DNA from 2 places in the Herbaspirillum sp. Her4 genome. Region 2 is predicted to be linked to the other one. Evidence: riboswitches for the same ligand, from Rfam matches in the RefSeq annotation. Region 2 holds a riboswitch; the other holds the start of a gene.
What was found. A riboswitch is a leader RNA that binds a small molecule or an ion and turns the genes downstream of it on or off. The one in region 2 is predicted to bind fluoride.

Region 1 (7,447 bases), 150 kb from region 2:
AGCGTTGGCCAGAGTGGAGCGCATGATTTCTTCCAGTTGGGAACGCTGACTTGCGTTTACAGCCTTCAGTGCGGTGGCTTCACCCACGGCGGCCTGTCGCTTATCGCGTTCTGAAGCAGCGTCCGCTTCGGCATGAGAAATAGCTTCTTCTAGCGTCGAAATCCGTCGCTCTGCAAATTTTAGCTGTGAGCTCAGCCGGCTCTGTTCCTGTTGAAACTGCTGCCGCTGCAATGCCGTTTCTTGGAGCAGTTGCTTGGACAAGCCTTCATATCGCTGCTGTGCTGCCACCAGGCTTTCTTGATGAATCTGTGCGGCAGCGGCACTTTGCTCACGTGACTCATGCAGTGCGGCCTGGGTTGACTTCAAATCTAGCTGCATCGATGCCACGCTCGCATGTGCTGCCACCAACTCGGCGCGTGCTTGGGCCACCTCTTGGTCCCGCATAGAAAGAAGCGCGCGTATCGCATCCAATTCTTCACGCAACATATCCACCCGCATATTTGCCTCGGCCACGGTCTCTTGGGCGGTCTCGACCGATTGCTGGGCTTCGAGCTTGAGCTTTACGACATCATCGAGCTGCGAAGACACCGCCGCCTGCCAAAGCTGGCGCATGAGATCGGAAATATCTGCCGGTATATCTGGGAGAGCCATGTCGGCCAAGCCGGCGCTGATAATTTCCGATTCAATCGCGTTTATGGTCCGGCCGAGCGTCGCCGGATCGCCGCCGCCAAGCCGATCCTTCAACTTGCGTACCGAGACGATGCGGCGAAAGCGCTCGCGGGTCGGCGGGGATGAGTCATGGGCCTCGGCCAGCATCGACAGGATGGTCGAACGGATCTGATCGGGGGAGGCAATGGCGGGGCGGGACATAGAGAGGCTCCGTTGGCGGACGAATATCCTTATATTACATACATTCCTAACGTTATGTACGGTTAAAACGTTAGTTTTAATTTTTAAAATAAAAGATAACTCCTATTATCGTCTTAAAACAGGCCAATGAGGAGGCTAAATGCCAGCCTGCGGCCGGTCGCGCATGGGGAGTAGGTTGGATATGAGGGGAAAGGCACCAGTCAGCAAGCAACTGATTTAAAAGGGAAATTTCATTTTGGTCGCCCGGAAAGCCTCGTCAGTACTGGGGCCGCCTACCGTCGCAAAATGCACCGGAATCAAAGAGACCCCATTGAACAACCTGAAAGTTTTGACGTACAACTCCCTCTTCGGAGGGGCGGACGGCAGTGACACGAGCAGATCAGCCACACAGATTCAACTGATCAGCAAGTTGCAGCCTGATATTTTCCTCATGCAAGAAGCGCGGTCATGGGATGGCGATGGCTATAGCCTCTTATTTGCAATGGAGAAACAAATCGGGATGCGCGGATTCTTGTCGCCAGCCCTCGTTACGTGTCAGCACGTCGTGACCTTCATTCGTGAGCCGCTCAAGCCGATCCGATTCACCTCGGACGCCGCTCACTTTCATCACGCCATGGGGGCATTGGTGGTGCATGTGCCGGGCATCGAACGGCCGCTGACCGTCTACAACGTGCACCTATGCCCTAATGGGGCGACATTGCGACAGCGCGAGGCGGCTTACCTGGCCGTGCAGGCGGCGCCAGACAGCCTCGCACTGATTGCCGGCGATTTTAATTCTGCGTCGCAGTACGACGATACGCCCGAGGACTGGAACAAGCTTCCCGACCATCATCGATCCAGGTATCTGGGTGTTGACCTCAAGGAGATTGATCGGAGCGTCACATCCCATCTTGACGCGGCAGGATGGATAGATATCGGTAACGCGTTGGACCTTCACAAGACACCCACCGTACCGACACGTTGCTACCCGCGCAGCGAATTTCCAACCATGCGGTGTGATTACGTGTTCGCTACCCGCGCATTGGCGCTGATGGCGCGGAGCTACGAAGTCATCCGTAATAGCAGCACTGATGTTGCCTCCGACCACTATCCGGTACTCACCAGCTTCGATCTCTCTTGATGGAGAAATGCGCATGTTTCTTCCTACATTGGTAGAGCGAGCCAGGCTTAACCGACCTAGCCGGCGGGAACGACCAATCGATGGCAGCAAGCTTGAGCCTCACGAGCGCCCACCATGGGTTAAGCGCCTGCTTGAGCGAGCGATCACCCATCTTCTGAACTGAAAGTACCTATGAAAGCAAACTGGCTTCTCCTCAGCTATAAGATCCCTCCGGAACCCGCCAAAGCCAGAGTGGCAGTCTGGCGCAAAATCAAAGCCTGTGGGGCGGTGTACCTGCAAAGCAGCGTGTGCGTGATCCCAAATAACGCGGAGCATCAACGCATCCTCCGCATGCTCCAAAACGATATCGTCACGAATGCTGGAGAGGCTTTCGTATTAGAGGCGGTTGGTCTTGACGATCATCAGGAACAGCTCCTAACACAGCGATTCAACCAAGATCGCGACGAGGAATACGAAGAGTTTCTCGATAAGTGCAACGACTTCGAAAAGGAAATTGCCAAGGAAACAGCCGAGGAACATTTCACCTACGCTGAGTTGCAAGAGAACGAGGAAGATCTCAAAAAACTCAAGAATTGGCTGGAGAAAATCCGCAAGCTGGATTTCTGCAACGCCCCCAAGGGCGAAGATGCCGCCAAGCGCCTTTCGTTCTGCGAGCAGCTTCTGGATGAATACGCGAACACCGTCTTCCAACGGGAAAACTCGCGCCTCAATGACGGCTGACTCCTTCACTCATCTCCACGCTGAAAGGTAGATTTAAATGCTAAATCTGGCTCATCTTGCACCTACAGTGCTCGCTTCGTTTATGGCCTCATTGGTCGAATTTGTAGAGGCGCTGACCGTCGTATTGGCGGTCGGCACCGTCCGAGGATGGCGACCGGCTATTGCTGGCACCGTCAGCGCCCTAGGCATTTTGCTTCTGATGGTCGTCTTCTTCGGGAAATCGCTGGCAGCCATTCCCCTGCCAATTATCCAGCTTGTCATCGGCACCTTGTTGTTGATGTTTGGGCTACGCTGGCTGCGCAAGGCCATCCTGCGCTCGGCCGGTGTCATACCACTGCATGACGAAACAGCGGCCTATCAAAAGGAAACAGCACTTCTCCGCCAGGACATGCCTTCCAAGAATGCCTGGGACAAAGGTGCCTTCCTCACCGCTTTCAAGATTGTGATGCTGGAAGGCATTGAAGTGGTCTTCATCGTCATTGCCATCGGCGCAAGCGGGCAACTCATGCTGCCGGCGTCCATCGGCGCGTTGGCAGCCTTGCTCGCGGTCATTCTGTTGGGACTGTGGCTCCACCGCCCCTTGGCGAATATTCCGGAAAACACCCTGAAGTTCGGCGTCGGCATTCTCCTGGCGGCTTTCGGAACATTCTGGGTCGGGGAAGGTATCCGTATCGAATGGCCAGGGGAGGACCTGATTTTGATTGCCCTCATCGTCGGATATTTTGCTATTGCTCACGTTGTTCTGTGGGCTTGCAGAAAAAGACGCGCGAGCCGCATCCTTTCGACCCGGGCGACACAAAAGAAGGCTGTGGCCAGCAATCCCGGGTGGCTGGCTACGATCTGGATCGAGCTGGTAGCCATGTTCGTTGATGATGGCGTACTGGCAGGAGGTACGCTTGCCTGGATCGCAGTGGGCTGGGGAGCAATGGCGATTGTATCGGCACCAATGGAACTTGCGGCCAGCCTGTTTTCAACCGGGCTGGCCATTATCCTGGCCGCCAGCGCGATTAGAGCGTCGTCAAGATAAGACAACAGCGAGGCAAACATCGGTTGTTCTTTAAATCGAAACTTGCTAGTATCTGTTCCAAGGAGATGGCATTCCTCCTCGAACCGCCACCAACATTCTGTTGGGGCTGATGATGCCTACAGTAACCTGGTAACCCAGGACTGTAGGCATTCGCCTTTATAGTTCTGCTCGCCAGGCCGATTACTTCAATCCCTGGCAGCATGAAACACTACAAACACCCCGAACAACTTGATCTGCTTCCGTACATCGGAAAATGGTGCGTCATCGCCAGCTTGATTGCCGCCCTGGCGGGCACCGCATCTGCATTCTTCTTGTTCGCGCTCGAATACGCCACGCATTGGAGGGAAAGCCATGGCTGGATCATCTGGCTCCTGCCGTTGGGCGGCTTCGTTGTTGGCTGGCTCTATCTCCATACGGGCAAGCCGGTCGAGGCTGGCAACAACCTGCTGATTGACGAAATTCACGACCCGAAGAAAGTGGTGCCACTACGGATGGTACCGCTGGTCCTGTTTGGCACCGTGATGTCGCACCTGTTCGGTGCCTCGGTGGGCCGAGAAGGTACTGCCGTGCAGATGGGCGGTGCGCTGGCTGACCAGTTGACGCATCTCTTTAAGATGCGGCACGAAGACCGCCGCATTTTGCTAATGGCCGGGATAAGTGCAGGCTTCTCGTCGGTCTTTGGTACACCCATGGCCGGTGCCATCTTCGGGCTGGAAGTCTTGGCCATCGGGCGTATGCGCTATGACGCCATTTTCCCTTGCTTTGTGGCTGCCATTGCGGCCGATCAGATTGGGTTAGCTTGGGGCGTCCATCACACCCACTATTCCATGACCGGAAGCGCGCCTATCGCGATTTGGAGCGTTGCGGCCGTGATCGCGGCAGGCATCATCTTCGGCCTGATCGGCATGATCTTCGCCAACACGACCCATAGCCTGTCTTCTTTCATGAAGCGCCACGTCTCTTATGCACCATTGAGACCGTTTATTGGCGGCTTGGTCGTCGCCATCGCGGTATGGCTCGTCGGCACGGATCGCTACATTGGCTTGGGTATCCCAGTGATTGTGGAATCCTTCCAGCACCCAGTGGCACCCTGGGATTTCCTGGCCAAGATGATTTTTACTGTCACCTCGTTGGGTACGGGCTTTAAGGGTGGCGAGGTGACGCCCCTGTTCTACATCGGCGCCACCGTCGGTAATGCCTTGGCGCCGGTGCTGCATCTGCCATTTTCCCTTTTGGCGGGTATCGGATTCGTGGCGGTCTTTGCCGGTGCGGCCAATACCCCCATTGCTTCCACCATCATGGCCATCGAATTGTTTGGCCCTGAAATTGGCCCCTTCGCCGCGCTTGCCTGCGTCGTGAGCTATCTCTTCTCTGGACATACCGGCATTTACCACGCCCAACGAGTGGGACATGCAAAGCATCGTCCGCACCCAGAAGGAATGAAGATATCTGAGATCAGCGCCTATCGGGCGAAACTGAAGAACGAGCATCAGCAGCAGACCACCGAATCTAAGACAGAGAAGGTCCAGGACCATGACTGAGACGACTGCGCTTCGGCTGTACTTCCCGATTTCTGCCAAGGCGAAAGCCACCCGATTCTGGCACAAGCTATCCGCGCCAGCGCTTGCGCATCACCTGGTAGCCGTGGCGCATCGCGCAGGTATTGCGCAGGTCACCCTGCATCATGTGACGGCCGGCTATCTGCCTGGCGAAAAGATGAGTCATCACCATCCGGATGTCTCATCAATGCGCCATCCCCAGTGCCTCGAATTGCTTGACTCGGAAAAGCAACTGCGCAAGTTCCTGCACGATCACCATGAGGAGCTGACCAAGGTTCGCGCCGTACTTTTCCGGTGTGAATTGCCCCTTGAGGCAGGAGACAAAACATGATCAAGGCAATCGCTGTCATCAGTCTGGGAGGCGCCGTAGGGTGCGTCGCCCGCTGGGGGCTCAGCACCAGGTTTAACGGCATGTTCAGCGTTATCCCAGCCGGTACGCTTCTAGCCAACTGGCTCGGTGGCTATCTCATCGGGCTGGCTACCGCCTATCTGGCTACCCATCCGATGATCGCGTCGGAGTGGCGCCTGTTCATTGTTACCGGTTTTCTCGGCGGGCTGACGACCTTTTCCACGTTCGCTGCAGAAGTTGTTTCCTTATTGCAGAGCGGCCGGCTTATATGGGCGATTGGCGCAATTGGCCTGCACGTGGGTGGCGCCTTGCTGATGACGATTCTCGGTATTTCCACAGTGATGTTGACACGTTAAGGAGCCCACCATGAAAGGCTTTCAGATCACCTTTTTCACGCAGCAAGACCGCAAACACAAAGGGAAGCCGTTGGCCGAATGGTTGCTGCAGTTCGCGCGTGAGAACGGTGCGCACGGCGGCACGATCACGGCTGGAAGCGAAGGATTTGGACGAGATGGACGGATACATTCCGCGCACTTCTTTGAGCTGGCCGATCAACCCATCGAAGTAGTTGTCGCCGTGGACGAACGCACCTCGACGACGCTGTTTTCTGGACTTGAGACAGAAGGTGTATCGGTTTTTTACGTGAAGACGGCCGTCGAATTTGGTGCAATAGGCTCGCCAAAGTAAAACGGCATCGGTCAACCTGGGAGAAATAATGGAGACAAAAGAGAAGCCAAGCAGCCAGGAGATGCGGGACTTGAAAGCCAAGCTGAACCTGCACATTGGGATGCTGACAGCCGCCCACTTCGTGATTCTGGCTGGTTGGTTGGGCCTATCTCAACTCGAATACAGAAATCCAAGAGTCGTACTTTGCTTATTGATTTTGACGTCGTTGACCTGGCTGTGGTTGGTTGTCACAGCCAGGCGTCGCTGGAGTTTATGGAGGGCGCAGGAGCGCAAGGAGACGACGCCAAGTGAGCACTAAGACTCACCATTGCGTCAATTTTTCATATTTAGGAGATCACCATGGCAATTACGCTGAAGAGTCGACATCCAAAGAAAGAACAGCAGAGCCTGGCCATTGGCCTGGAGAAGTGGCACGAGAGCCTATTGCTAATAAGCGCTCTGCTAATCGTTGGCGCGCTCTTTCTCGGAAGTGAAAATGCAGAACAGCATATCCTGCACTTATTGCACTGGATCGGAAGTGACTGTAGCTGGTGCCGCATCTCCCCCATTTGAAATCTCGCCAGCGTGACTAAAGCGATCCTTCAGTCGCTTTAGTCTGCTTACTGATGCTGGACTGGGTAAGTCACGGATCATCTGGATGCTTCCGCTATGACGTTTCGGTGCGGTTGGGCTCTGTCTTCCTACTGGCAAGCCGCTAGGGCCGACAACAACCTGTTGCTCTTGGGTACCGTCATGTTTCATCTTCTCGGCGCTTTGGGCGGAAAGATGCGGCGGCTCAGCCAAGGGGAGGCTGGCTTACAAGTCGGCCGATACCGAGATAAGTCCGGAAATCGCATTTAATCCTGCAAGTACTTAACGTCGCAGTCTTTATTGCGAGTAAACGGTAGCTTGAAGGGAGAGTTTTTGCTTAATTGCCGCCCTGACGCAAGTAGCACTCCTGGCAGGGCCTAAAGAAGTCATCACTAACGTGGAGGAAAATCGTGTTTTGGGAAAAGAAGCTTGACGCCTGGGTACAAAACATCCGTAACGTATCCGCGCTGCCCCTGCGGTTGGTGCTGTGGAACGGACAGCAGTACGACTTCGGTACCGGTGTGCCGGAAGTCACCCTGAAAGTC
Region 2 (7,447 bases):
GATCGTCCGTTCATGATCCAATCCGTTTCAAACCGAGCGATATGCCGAAACTCAAGCAAGGAACGATTCTGCCCGGCCGCCGCGAAAACGCCGCCCTCACAAAGGCTGCTCTGGCCGACCCGGACACGCAGCTTCTCACGGCGGAGCAGTTCGCAGCGATGCGTCCGGAGGGCGGACGTGGCAGATCTGCGGGAGTGGCTGGCGCAGCACAAGCTGGCTCGAATCACTTCTCTTCCAGCACCAGTTCGAAACAGATCAGCACGGGATTACTGCCGCGCTTGAGCACGCCTTCACAGACCTGACCTTGGGGATTGATGAGGCCGATGTCCAGGCGGCCGACTCCATCACGCACTTCGCCCGAGCGGATCAGGATTTCAGTGGCACGGTCTTCCAGCACGCGTCCGTCTTCAAATTCCGCCCCGATGATGCTGCCCACGCTGCCGCGCACGACGGCATTGCGCATGCCCTGCTCCGCGCAGGCCTGTTCGACGGCGATGGTGAGATCCTGGTCGGGGCGGATGCGTGCCAGTACCAAGCGTTTTCCACTCGCTGAGAGGGGCTGGTCGCTCAGCCGGGTAGGGTAGAACAGGGTGAAATTGGTCTCGGGATCGTAGCGAGTCGCCATGGTGGCGTCGTGCAGACCCCAGGCTTGCGCGGGCGTACTGGCGCCGACCACGGTTTTTTCCATCATCAGGTGACCACCCTGGCGCTGGCCATCGCGGCCGCGCCAGATGGCGTGACAGTGCACGAAAGGCTCGCCGTCCTTGCGTCCGGCGGTGGCGCAGGCGTATTCGATCACCGTTCCTTCTTCCATCGCCTGTGGCGCGCTGTAGAAAGCGGCGTGCTGGTCATCCACCGCCAGTGCAGGCATGAGGAAGTGAAGGGGGGAGACAGGGAGGTTGGCGAAGCGCACGGTACCGCCATCCAGGCCCGCGCGTGCCAGCGGAATGCTGATGGCGTCACGCAGGTTCATGCCGGCTTCGAGGGTGAAATCGAGATGCATCGCCGGACCGGACAGGGTAACGATGCGCTGCGGGTCGGGCGGGCCGGGGTGGCGGACGGTGCGGGCGAAGGCGGGTGCGGCTGTCATGCGGTCTCCTTGGCAGCTGGGCTGCAGGCGGTGCGGCTTTGAGGGGCCGTCGGGGCTGGTTGAGTTCGGGGATTATCGCGCGTTCGGTGGCGGGGTGCCGGTGAATGTTTTTAATCCGTCAGCACGCAGATGAAGTTTGCAACTGCATATGGTCACTCACAATGAGTGCTGACACTTCTGCGGACACCTCTGGCTCGATCAGCAGTACAGATGGAGGAAATGACCATTACAGTCCCGATACAGCGCACTGTACAGTTATGCTGTCCGCCTCCCGCTGCACGAGACAGGGTACCGGCCCGGCCTCACATCACTTCTCGCCGATACTCTCCTGCTCCCGCTCCGCCTGGCGCCGCGCCCTGTAGGCGCCAATCTCGCCGATCTTCAAGCCTTCCGGCAGCGACAGATACTTCCCCTGTCCCACGCGTTGCGCATGATAGATGCCGGTATGTCCGGAGAACAGATAGGCCACCACGCAAGCCAGCGCCGCAAACGGACCGATCTCCGGCCCGAACAATTCGACGGCCATGATGGTGGAGGCAATCGGCGTATTGGCCGCGCCCGCAAAGACCGCCACGAAGCCGATCCCGGCCAGCATCGAAAATGGCAGATGCAGCAGGGGGGCCAGCGCATTGCCCACTGTCGCGCCGATATAGAAGAGCGGTGTGACTTCGCCGCCCTTGAAACCGGTGCCCAGCGAGGTCACCGTGAAGACCATCTTGCCCAGGAAATCCCAAGGGGCCAGCGGTTGCTGGAAGGCTTCCACGATCACCGGGATGCCGAGGCCGATGTAGCGTTGCGTACCCAGCGCCCACACCGCCACCGCAACGATGGCGCCGCCGATGAACGGTCGCAGCGGCGCATAGCTGACGTGACGCTTCATGAAGGCCGATAGCCGGTGCGTGCTGTTGGCAAACACCATGCCGACCAGCCCGAAGACCACACCGGCCGCGATCACCGCCGCCACGCTCCACAGCGCGACCGGTACCACGCCGCCCATGTGGTAGTGGGTGTGATGCACGCCCCAGGCCAGCCCGACCTGATCGGCCGCAATGGCCGCCACGAAGCAGGGCAGGATGGCGTCATAGCGCATGCGGCCGATGGCCAGCACTTCCAGTCCGAACAATGCACCGGCCATCGGCGTGCCGAAGACCGACGCAAACCCGGCGCTGATGCCGGCCATCAGGAGAATGCGCCGGTCTTCCGTGCGCAGACGCAGCACCGTGGTCAGCTGATCGGCCAGCGCGCCGCCCATCTGCACGGCCGTGCCTTCACGGCCCACGGAAGCACCGAACAGGTGCGACATCACGGTGCCGAACAACACCAGCGGCGCCATCCGCAGCGGGATCACCTTTTTCGGATCGTGGATTTCATCGATCAGCAGGTTGTTGCCGGCTTCCACCGGCTTGCCGGTCTTCAGGTACAGCCAGCCGACCGCAAAACCGCCCAGCGGCAGCAACCAGATGATCCACGGATGGGTTTCACGCCAGTGCGTGGCGTAGTCCAGCGCGAAGAGGAAGAAGGCCGATGCCGATCCGGCAAGGGCGGCGATCAGGCTGGCGATCAGACACCATTTGATGATGTAAGGCAGCAGGTGCAGCTGTTCGGGGAGTTTATGATTTTTCATGTGACCAGAGTGCTGAATGAACATCCTGGCACACCGGGTGCAGCGCGCGCGAAGCAGAAAGGCGAACGCCTACAGCCCCGGATTGCCAGGTCACTGTAGGCATCATCAGCCCCAACAGGACGTTGGTGGCGGTTGAAGGAGGAATGCCATCTCCTTGACCCCGATAGTAGCAAGATTGAAGCTCATCGACAACGGCGCGTTGTCTGTTGCAGACAGTGCATAGGTCAATCATCCACGCAGGGCCGCTTCCAGGTCACGCAAGTGCAGCCAAAGCCGGCCGCTGCTGCCTGCCGTGAGGGCGTGGGCGATGCGGCCGAACCACTGCGGCTGCAGCCGCAGCGCCGTGCGGAAGGCCTGCAGGGCATCGTCCATGCGATGTATCTCTTGCAGGGCCACACCCAGGTTGAGCGCGGCATCGGCATAGCCGGGACGCAGTTGCAGCGCGCGGGCAAAGGCGTCGACGGCGGCGGCACCTTCCTTCATATCCTGCAGCGTCAGACCGAGGTTGAACCAGGTCTCGGCTACCTCGGGACGCAGCCGGCACGCTTGTTCAAAGGCCTCACGGGCGGCGGGCAGCGCGCCCAGTTCGCGCAGGGCGCTCCCCAGGTTGAGGACGGCTTCCATGGCTTGCGGCGCCAGCGCGACGGCCTGGCGCAAAGCCGCTACGGCCTCCGCATGCCGCCCCACTGCCGACAAACTGGTGCCGAGGTGGAAATGCGCCTGGCTCAGTCCAGGCTGATGTCGTGCCGCTGCGTCGAAATACTGGACGGCCGTGGCGGGATCGCCTTCGGCCAGCGCTATCCGGCCGGCCATGAGTAACGAGGGCACATGCTCCGGCCGCGGTGCCAGGCTCAGCAGGATATGTTGCCGCGCCTGCGCCAGCGCCTGCCGGTCCAGCGCCAGCATGGCCAGCAGCTGATGGGCCGCCGGATGCTGCGGCACCAGCGCCAGCAAGGCGTGGCAGACTTGTTCGGCTTCTGCGGCACGTCCGGCATTGTAGTGCTGCAGGGCGGCGCCCATGATCTGGTCGGGAGCGGCTGGCGAGGCGGACATGGCGCGGGCAGGTGGTTGTTCAGCCAGCGGCGCGTTCGACGATGACGTAATGCTTGCGCACCGGCTCCAGCACTTCAAAGACGCCCTTGAATCCCGCCGGAATCACCATCGCATCGCCCGGACCCGCTTCGGCCGCATGGCCCTGTTCGTCGATGACGCGGCAGCGGCCTTCGAGGACGCAGAAATATTCATCTTTGTTGGGGGCGAAGGCGATGCGCCAGCTGCCTTTTTCGCAGGCCCAGATGCCGGCGTTCATTTCTCCGCTGGCATTGGTGAAGTGATTCCACGTGGTGCGCAGCGGATTGCCCTCCAGGCGGCGGTCTTCGCGTGGGTGGTCGTATTCGGGCGCAGGGGAATTCAGGCGGAACTGGGTGATGGCAGGGGTGGCGGACATGATGAAGAAGTGGGCAGGCAGCGGTCAACGGCGAGGCCAGCAGTGTAACAGCAGCAGGCCCGCTACAGTCGCGCTGGCTGGCACCAAGCGGGATGCCTTGGGTCACATCGGGACAGGAGAATCTGAACGAGGAGAGCATCATGGGCAAGATCTGGATCGGCATTTCCGGCTGGCGCTATGCGCCGTGGCGCGGCAGTTTCTATCCCGAGGGGCTGCGTCAGGACGACGAACTGCACTACGCCTCGCGGGTACTGCCTAGCATCGAACTCAACGGTTCCTTCTACGCCCTGCAGCGCCCGGAAAGCTACCAGCGCTGGTATGAAGCAACGCCGCCCGGCTTCCTTTTCAGCCACAAGGGCAATCGCTTCATCACGCACACGCGCCGGCTGCAGGATATTGATGGCGCTCTGGCCAATGTCTTCGCCTCCGGCGTACTGAACCTGAAAGAAAAGCTCGGCCCCTTCCTGTGGCAATTCCCGCCCAGCTTTCGCTACGACCCGGAGCCACTGGAACACTTCCTTAGCCTGCTGCCGCACGATACCGAGGCGGCGCAGCGGCTGGCGCGTGGCCATGAGCCGCGCATGGAGGGCAGGGTGGCGCTGGATGTCGACCGCAAGCGCAAGCTGCGCCATGCCATGGAAATTCGTCATGACAGCTTCGTGGATGAATCCTTCATCAAGCTGCTGCGCAAATACAAGGTCGCGCTGGTCGTCGCGGATGCGCCCAAGAAATGGCCCTATCAGGAGGACGTGACGGCTGATTTCATGTACCTGCGCCTGCATGGCGACAAGCGCCTGTACCAGAGCGGTTACAGCGATGAAGCCATCGACGCCTGGGCCGAGCGCATCCGGGCCTGGGCCAGCGGCGGTCAGCCGGAAGATGGGCCGCGCATCTCGGGGAGCGCGCCGCGCAAGCGGGCCAGTCGCGACATTTACTGTTATTTTGATAACGATATGAAGGTCAAGGCCCCCTTTGACGCGCGCCGCCTGATCGACCGCCTGGGCCTGAAGCTGGACTTGCCGCCGCCCGGCCACATGCTCGATGAGGATCGATGAGGTGAACCGGCCTCGAGGAGCGGCTATAATACTGCCCCTGATGCGGACAAAATGGGCTGCAATATCAGTGACTTAGTGAAGTTTGCTGAATTGCTGAAGCCCGCCGCGTGAATTCATCCCGGTGCGGCCTTGCGCCTGCCTTTCGCCTTCATATCGTGACTTACAGCATCAAAGAAATCTTCTATACCTTGCAAGGCGAGGGCGCGCACGCCGGCCGTCCGGCGGTGTTCTGCCGTTTTTCGGGCTGCAACCTCTGGACCGGCCGCGAGGAAGACCGCGCCCGCGCCATCTGCCAGTTCTGCGATACCGATTTCGTCGGCACCGATGGCGAGAACGGCGGCAAGTTCAAGTCGGCGGCTGAGCTGGCCGACAAGATCAACAGCTTCTGGCCGGCCCGCCATACGGCCAGCAAATACGTCGTCTTCACCGGCGGCGAGCCCCTGCTGCAACTGGATACGGCCCTGATCGAGGCCATGCATGCGGTCGGCTTTGAGATCGCCATTGAGACCAATGGCACCATCGAGGTGCCGCAGGGCGTGGACTGGATCTGCGTGAGCCCCAAGATGGGCTCGGAACTGAAGGTCAAACGCGGCAGCGAACTCAAAGTGGTGGTGCCGCAGCCTGGCCAGCCGCTGGACGAATATGAAAAGCTGGATTTCCAGCACTTCCTGCTGCAACCCATGGATGGCCTGCAGGCGGCCGCCAATACGCGCCTGGCCATCGAGATGGTCAAGAACAACCCCAAGTGGAAACTGAGCATCCAGACCCACAAGCTGCTCAATATCCCCTGACCGATTTTTTGCTTTTTTCTTCATGCGGCGCTGCGCCGCGTGATTACAATGGCTTCACCCGGCCTGCTGCACGGCTTGTGCGGCGGCCATCCTCGAAGAAACATTCATGCTCACCATCACCCGCAAACTCGAATTCGACGCCGGCCACCGCATTCCGGACCACAAGAGCCAGTGCCGCAACCTGCACGGCCACCGCTATACGCTGGAAATCACCCTGACCGGCGCGGTCATCGACATCGAGGGCAATTCCGACAACGGCATGATCATGGACTTCTCCGACATCAAGGCCCTGGCCAAGGAGCACCTGGTCGATGTCTGGGACCATGCCTTCCTGGTCTATGAAAAGGACGCGCCGGTCCGCGACTTCCTGGCCAGCCTGCCGGGCCACAAGACGGTCATCATCGGCAGCATCCCGACGGTCGAAAACCTGGCCCGCGAAGCCTTCGCCATCCTCAAGGCAGCCTACAAGGACCGCTACGGCACCGGCCTGCATCTGCAGAAGCTGGTGCTGCACGAAACGCCCAATTGCTGGGCTGAAATCACGGCCGACTGATGGACGGCGCTGTCCTCCCGCAAGCCATCACCGAGGCCGACCTGCGCCACATGCGCGCCGCGCTCGACCAGGCCAACAATGCCTGGGCGCTGGGCGAGGTGCCGGTGGGTGCGGTGGTGGTCAAGGATGGCGTGGTCATCGCCACCGGCTTCAACCAGCCCATCGGCAAGCACGATCCGACCGCCCATGCGGAGATCATGGCGCTGCGCCGGGCGGCCGAGAAGCTGGGCAACTATCGCCTGCCCGGATGTGAACTCTACGTCACGCTGGAGCCCTGCGTGATGTGTTCCGGTGCCATGATGCACGCCCGCCTGGCACGCGTGGTCTATGGCGCGGCCGATCCCAAGACCGGTGCGTGCGGCTCGGTGGTGAACCTGTTTGAGCAGGACAAGCTGAACCATCACACCGAACTGCTGGGCGGCGTGATGGCCGAGGAATGTGGCCAGTTACTGAAAGAATTCTTCGCCATGCGACGCGAACAAGTGAAGCAGCAACGCCTGCTCGACGCCGCCGCGCAAGGCGATGCACAAGCATCAGGTGAACCAACATGACGATGGCAACTGCTGGCCGTGAATTGCTGGAAGGACTGGTCCCGCCGGGAACGGGGGTGGCCATTGTGGCACCGTGTGGCCATGCCGGGCTGGATCCCGCCGGCGTGCAGCGCGGCGTGGCCTTGCTGGAATCGCTGGGCTGCCGGGTGCGCAATTTCTACGACCATGCCCGGCGCTACCAGCGCTTCGGTGCCACCGATGAGCAGCGCGCGGCGCAACTGATGGAAGCGGCAGCCGACCCGGAAATTGACGTCATCATGGGGCTGCGTGGCTCCTACGGCATGAGCCGCATCCTGCCCGCGCTGGATATTCCTACGCTGGCGGCCAGTGGCAAGC

Region 1: it holds a riboswitch for fluoride, as region 2 does, so the genes downstream of both, ACWFUC_RS17635 (voltage-gated chloride channel family protein) here and ACWFUC_RS18335 (voltage-gated chloride channel family protein) in region 2, are expected to answer to the same signal.

Annotation. Positions count from the first base shown of each region.
Region 1 is NZ_CM176330.1:3,890,699-3,898,145, reverse strand. Features, by position in the region: gene ACWFUC_RS17655 (DNA-binding protein) at 1-870, opposite strand, end outside; gene ACWFUC_RS17650 (endonuclease/exonuclease/phosphatase family protein) at 1,181-1,990, shown strand; gene ACWFUC_RS17645 (Chromate resistance protein ChrB) at 2,162-2,710, shown strand; gene ACWFUC_RS17640 (COG4280 domain-containing protein) at 2,748-3,737, shown strand; fluoride riboswitch at 3,790-3,863, shown strand; gene ACWFUC_RS17635 (voltage-gated chloride channel family protein) at 3,938-5,278, shown strand; gene ACWFUC_RS17630 (DUF190 domain-containing protein) at 5,271-5,627, shown strand; gene crcB (fluoride efflux transporter CrcB) at 5,624-6,001, shown strand; gene ACWFUC_RS17620 (DUF190 domain-containing protein) at 6,012-6,332, shown strand; gene ACWFUC_RS17615 (hypothetical protein) at 6,403-6,630, shown strand; gene ACWFUC_RS17610 (hypothetical protein) at 6,672-6,884, shown strand; gene ACWFUC_RS17605 (class I SAM-dependent methyltransferase) at 7,313-7,447, shown strand, end outside.
Region 2 is NZ_CM176330.1:4,035,855-4,043,301, reverse strand. Features, by position in the region: gene ACWFUC_RS18340 (PCC domain-containing protein) at 224-1,090, opposite strand; gene ACWFUC_RS18335 (voltage-gated chloride channel family protein) at 1,398-2,714, opposite strand; fluoride riboswitch at 2,804-2,877, opposite strand; gene ACWFUC_RS18330 (tetratricopeptide repeat protein) at 2,943-3,767, opposite strand; gene ACWFUC_RS18325 (cupin domain-containing protein) at 3,787-4,161, opposite strand; gene ACWFUC_RS18320 (DUF72 domain-containing protein) at 4,302-5,216, shown strand; gene queE (7-carboxy-7-deazaguanine synthase) at 5,372-6,007, shown strand; gene queD (6-carboxytetrahydropterin synthase QueD) at 6,114-6,560, shown strand; gene tadA (tRNA adenosine(34) deaminase TadA) at 6,560-7,111, shown strand; gene ldcA (muramoyltetrapeptide carboxypeptidase) at 7,114-7,447, shown strand, end outside.